2 regions of the Mangrovibacillus cuniculi genome follow, and region 1 is predicted to be linked to the other one. Evidence: predicted binding sites of a transcription regulator. Region 1 holds the regulator's gene; the other holds the start of a gene.
What was found. Region 1 encodes LexA, which represses DNA repair genes until DNA is damaged. Its sites were predicted from a motif close to CGAACATATGTTCG; they were not measured.
Positions count from the first base shown of each region.

Region 2: G8O30_RS07275 (Y-family DNA polymerase) is a predicted target of LexA. The motif match lies at 1,028-1,041, and genes of this name have one in related genera.

Region 1 is NZ_CP049742.1:1,074,554-1,077,761, forward strand. It holds gene G8O30_RS05405 (MerR family transcriptional regulator) at 1-7, shown strand, start outside; gene glnA (type I glutamate--ammonia ligase) at 40-1,374, shown strand; gene lexA (transcriptional repressor LexA) at 1,484-2,104, opposite strand; gene yneA (cell division suppressor protein YneA) at 2,272-2,580, shown strand; gene G8O30_RS05425 (YneB family resolvase-like protein) at 2,588-3,208, shown strand, end outside.
Region 2 is NZ_CP049742.1:1,417,940-1,421,147, reverse strand. It holds gene G8O30_RS07290 (helix-turn-helix domain-containing protein) at 1-341, shown strand, start outside; gene G8O30_RS07285 (GRAM domain-containing protein) at 375-674, opposite strand; gene G8O30_RS07280 (YqzH family protein) at 760-939, opposite strand; gene G8O30_RS07275 (Y-family DNA polymerase) at 1,097-2,362, shown strand; gene G8O30_RS07270 (YolD-like family protein) at 2,376-2,708, shown strand; gene G8O30_RS07265 (CBO0543 family protein) at 2,879-3,208, opposite strand, start outside.

The DNA of each region.
Region 1 (3,208 bases):
TCATTAAAATTAAACAGATATTAGAGGAGGAACCACCAAATGGCAAAGTATACTCGTGAAGACATTAGACGCTTCGCTGAAGAACAAAACGTAAAATATATTCGTTTACAGTTTACGGATATTTTAGGAACAATTAAAAATGTAGAAATCCCTGTTAGTCAGTTAGAAAAAGCGTTAGATAACAAAATGATGTTTGACGGTTCTTCTATTGAAGGATTTGTTCGTATTGAAGAATCTGATATGTTACTATACCCAGATTTGGATACATGGGTTGTATTCCCTTGGACTGCAGAAAAAGGAAAAGTTGCTCGTTTAATCTGTGATATTTATAATCCAGACGGAACGCCATTTGATGGAGATCCTCGTAATAATTTACGCCGAGTGTTAAAAGAAATGGAAGAGTTAGGATTTACTGATTTCAATCTTGGACCAGAGCCTGAGTTTTTCTTATTCAAACTAGATGAAAAAGGCGAACCTACTCTAGAACTAAATGACAACGGTGGTTATTTCGACTTAGCACCTACAGATTTAGGAGAAAACTGCCGTCGTGATATCGTTCTTGAGCTAGAAGAAATGGGATTTGAAATTGAAGCATCTCACCATGAAGTAGCTCCAGGTCAACACGAAATTGACTTTAAATATGCAGATGCTTTAAAAGCATGTGACGATATTCAAACGTTTAAATTAGTTGTTAAAACAATTGCTCGTAAGCATGGTTTACATGCTACATTCATGCCAAAACCACTATTTGGTGTTAACGGTTCTGGAATGCATGCTAACTTATCTCTATTTAAAGGTAAAGAAAATGCATTCTACGATACAACTGGTAAACTTGAACTAAGTGAGACAGCTTACCAATTTATCGCGGGTATTATTAAGAATGCAACTGCCTTCACAGCAGTTACAAACCCAACGGTAAACTCTTATAAGCGTTTAGTACCAGGTTACGAAGCTCCATGTTATGTTGCTTGGTCTGCACGTAACCGTAGTCCATTAATTCGTATTCCATCTTCACGTGGTCTTTCTACTCGTGTAGAAGTACGTTCTGTAGATCCAGCTGCTAACCCATATTTAGCAATGGCAGTTCTGTTAGCTGCAGGTCTTGATGGAATTAAGAACAAATTATCGGCTCCAGCTCCAGTTGATCGTAATATTTATGTTATGAACAAACAAGAGCGTGAAGAAGCAGGAATTGTAGATCTACCAGGTTCCCTTGCATTAGCGTTAGATGAGTTGAAAGCTAATGAAACAATGACTGCAGCACTTGGTGAGCATATCTTTGAACACTTTATTGAAGCAAAAGAAATTGAGTGGGATATGTTCCGTACAGCAGTTCACCCTTGGGAACGCGACCAATATATGAAGCAATATTAATAAATAGTAGAAAGCCTCTCTGTAGTTTACAGAGAGGCTTTCTCTTTTGTAGGTAAAAGAAAAAGCACTGTTCAAAAGAACAATGCCTCGCTATGAATAACCTTATACATTAATATATCTCTCTGTAAACTCCGATGACTTTTCCTAAGATCGTTACTTGGCGTAAGAATAGTGGCTCCATAGAAGAGTTTTCTGGTTGAAGACGGAATAAGTCTTTTTCCTTAAAGAACCTTTTAACGGTAGCTTCATCATCTTCTGTCATGGCAACTACAATATCGCCATTATTTGCTGTATGCTGTTGACGAACAATGACAAAATCACCATCTAAAATTCCGGCTTCAATCATACTCTCTCCCATAATTTCAAGCATAAAGATATTTTCGTCTGCAGGTGCTAATCGTTCAGGTAACGGAAAATACTCTTCTACATTTTCAATTGCAGTAATAGGAGAACCTGCAGTGACTTTACCCACTAATGGGACGCTTGTAACTCTAGGAACTGGAATTAATTCTTCTTCCAAATTAATTACTTCGATTGCTCTTGGTTTTGTGGGGTCTCTTCTAATTAGGCCTTTTGCTTCTAATCTAGCTAAATGTCCATGAACAGTAGAACTAGATGCTAAACCAACTGCTTCTCCGATTTCTCGAACAGATGGTGGATACCCTTTACCCTTAACTTCTTCTTTTATAAATGTAAGGATATCTTGTTGCCTTTTCGTTAATTTCGTCATCATAGCACCTCGGTCTCGTATCATATTATACTCTTAGTATAACACGTGTTCGTATTTAGTACAAACATAAGTTCGATTTTGTTCTTGACGAGAATGTTTGTTCGTATTATATTTAGACTATACATACGAACAAACATTCTCTTGGAGGGATTAGTGTGATGAATTTTATGAAAAACAATATACCTTGTATATCACTGATAGCTTTACTGTTCTTTTTATCTTTAATAGGACCTATGCTTCTAGATAAAAAACATCAACATGATTTCCAATCAATTACCGTTACAGAAGGTGATACATTATGGGAGATTGCATCTTCTTATCAAAATTCTAGAGAAACGCATGAAGTTATTAATCTAATAAAAATAGAAAATAATATTACGGATGATATAATACAGGCTGGTCAAATTTTACGAGTACCCGTATTTCAAGTAACGGAGAAAGAAATAGTTTACGCAACTAGTGAAGAACGGAGATGAGTGTTTTTTGAGTAATGCAATCATTTATTGTAGAGTTAGTACAAAAAATGAAGAACAAGAATCATCTTTAAATAGGCAGAGAACAGAATTAGAAGAATTGGCTAAACAACACAATTTATCTGTTATTCAAGTCATTCAAGAAAAAGCTAGTGGATATGATTTCGAACGTGAAGGATTATTTGAGATGATGGAAATGTTTAAATTGAGACAAGCAGATTGTTTGCTAATACAAGATGATACAAGACTTGGTAGAGGTAGTGCTAAAATTGCTTTATTGCATCTTTTGATGAAAGATAACATTAAACTATACACGGTTTCCAATCAGGGTGATTTACAATTATCTGATGCAGATGAAATGGTATTGAAAATAGTTTCGATGGTAGAAGAGTATCAAAGAAAGCTGCACAATGCCAAAATTAAAAGAGGAATGAAGAAGGCGGTAGAAAACGGGTATAAGCCAATTAGAAACTTAGGCAACAAAGGTAATGAAGCAGGTAGAGAAAGAATTGACATTCCGATTGAAGAGATTGTTCGATTAAGGAAAGCTAAATTGTCTTTTAATGATATTGCAGCTACATTACGCGGATTAGGATATCCAGTATCGAAGGCAACTGTAAACAGACGTTAT
Region 2 (3,208 bases), 340 kb from region 1:
AAGCACTTAGAGAACAATATGCCTACGTTTCTTCTGTTCAGTTAAGTAGTCATTATGAAGTACCGAAATTGCTTATTCAAGGAGTCCTTCATGCTTTAGAAGGAAATACCGCAGAAGGATCCAATGTCTTTCATGAATTATGGACACAAAGAGAAAAATGGAGTGTGCACAGTCAACTAGATCAGATGGTGTACCTTGAGGGTTTGTTATTAGGAACAGAACTTAATTGTGGAGATGATTGGGTGGAGGAGATACAATCATTATCGGAAAAATTTCCAAACAACCGATATAAGAAACGACTGTTAAAACGTTTAGAAAAAATTAAGAAAGAGCAACGTTGATACTCATCATCGTTGCTCTTTTTTAATGTATCTTCATGATACGACTAATTTATTGGTAAGCTTCTCCATCCACACATCACGCTTATAGACAACAAAAACAAAATCCTGTCCATCTTTCGTGTGTACAACTAATCTATTAGGTAGCACCATGAAGGATTTCTTTGGAGTAACTCCTGTAATTTCACTCAGCGGAATTACAACATCCTCTTTTTGAACGTTAGCTGCATGAGCTTTATGGATCAATGCATCATTCGTCAAGTATAGTTTTCCACCTACAGCTTCTTTGCCTTTAAATACGTTTGCTAAACCGTCATAAACCGCAGTTTCTTTCATGTAGATCGCCTCCTCGCACTTCATTCTATCCTAACAAATGTAAGAAAAGGAAGACGTATTATATTCCTAGGACGGAAGTGATAAGTTACACCGTGATATATTCATACAACACATTTTGGATGTGGTCATAAATAGAGGTGGTTGGATCGGTCTCCATCTCTTCTTGTACTTTTTGGAGTAAATGGTTCAACTCATCTTTTGTAGCTACGTGATGATAGGCCTTTATTCGTTCTCTTATCATTTTTTCTACTAAACCACTGTCCACTTGGTTCACCTCTTTACTTTAGTATAAATTCTTCTTTGTGTTATGTCTAAACAATTACTAGGACGCTGGTGAAAATCTCCATTGAAATAGAACGTATATTCGCATAAGATAAAGTATATACTAGAACGTGCGTTCGCTACAAAGAGGAGGAGAGACAATGTCCGTTGATTACGCAAAATTACCTAATAAACAAATTCTGTGCGTAGATATGAAGAGTTTTTATGCCAGTTGTACAGCGGTGATGATGGGGTTAGATCCGATGGAAGCGTATATCGCAATTGTAGGTGACTTAGAACGAAAAGGAAGTGTCGTTTTGGCTGCTTCTCCTCGGATGAAAGAAGAGTTCGGGATTAAAACGGGTGCAAGACTTTTTGATATTCCAGATGATCCAAAGATACAATTGATTGAGCCGAAAATGGCAACGTACCTTCGTATTTCTACAGAAATTACTCAGTTGTTTCATCGATACGTACCGAAAGAATCCATTCATACGTATAGCGTTGACGAAAGTTTTCTAGAACTAGATGGCACGAATGAGCTTTGGAAAGGTGATGCGAAGGAAATTGCTTGGCGTATAAAAGATGAGATAGAGCGAGAATTCCAATTGCCATGTGCTATTGGAATCGGTCCAAATATGTTGATGGCAAAACTGTGTCTAGATTTAGAAGCCAAAAAACATGGCGTAGCGGAATGGACGTATGAAGATGTGCCAACAAAGCTATGGCCAGTTTCACCTCTTAGTAAAATGTGGGGAATTGGTTCAAGAGTAGAGAAAAAACTTCAACGACTAGGAATATATACAGTGGGCCAATTAGCACGATACGATTTAGAACGGTTAGAATCTACGTTTGGTATTATGGGGAATCAGCTGTATTATCATGCGTGGGGAGTAGATTTATCAGAGCTTGGTGCACCGATTTTAGAGGGGCAAATTAGCTTCGGTAAAAGTCAGATCTTACTTCGAGATTATGACGACCCTTCCGAAGTAAAGCATGTCATTTTAGAGATGTGTGAAGAAGTAGCTAGGCGCGCGCGACAGCATAGAAAAGCGGGACGGACCATCAGTCTTGGGATTGGATACAGTCATACAGAATTTGGTGGAGGGTTTTATCGATCACGTTCGATTGATGAACCGACAAATGTCACGATGGAGTTATATCGTGTGTGCTTAGAACTGTTTGAAGAAAATTTTGTTCCCAAAACGGTGAGGAAAATTTCTATTGCCTTGTCCTCTATTGTGGAAGACTCGTGCATCCAGCTAAATTTATTTGAACCGAAAAAAGAACAACAACGAGCCTTAGGGTACGTAGTCGATGGAATTAGAACGAAATATGGTTCTGGATCTCTGTTGAGGGCTGTTTCGTATACGAAAGCAGGAACAGCTAACTACAGAGCGAAATTAGTGGGCGGTCATAAAGCGTAGGAGGTGTAGATAAATGATACGAGATCGAGGTCGAATTAAATGGACATCCATGATGCTTCCGGAACATGTGAAGATATTACGTGAACAACAAATGCGTCAAAATGAGCAAAAACAACCAGAACTAGATATGCATATGTGGGAAGAGTTGAACGAACGATTGCAAGAAGCGTTAGATGGTCAACAACTTGTAACGCTCACTTACTTTGAAGGTGGATATTTTCAAGAGGTAATAGGAGTTGTTAGAAAGGTAGATATGTTACAGAGAGTATTGATGTTAGAGGGTAAAACAGAAACAAGAAAAGTATCCATGGAAAAAGTCACGAATTTAGAATTGGTGGATAAGTGAGGCTTTAAGAAGATACTGACTCGTCAAACTCCTCTGGGGGAGCAAAATCATCGTGAAGAAGAGAATAAGGAACGTTTAAATCCATCTTAGCCACTTTAGAAAATAGCAAGAAAAAGTCCCGCACTTCCATCGCGGGACTTCTCTGTATTAATAAGAATTAGGCTAGCCATTTATAAAAAAGTCTTTCGAGAAAATGTAGAAGGTTGAAGTCGTCTTAACACCTCGATTAAAATACGAATGATAATTAATGTAAACGTCACACTGACAAAAGTATAAAGAACGTTCCATCTACGCCACTCTAATAGATTGGTGTAACGTTGTAAAACCCACTGAGCACCGCTCATTGGAATACTCCAAGTTAAACTCTTCCAAAGGACACCAGTGACAGAATCTTTGTAGCACTGACGAATCCAAAGCACACTACAAAGAGGGAAAAATAACATATCAAAAACGATGTTCGTTTTAAAAACGTCAGGGAATGGACGAACAGGATAAGCAAT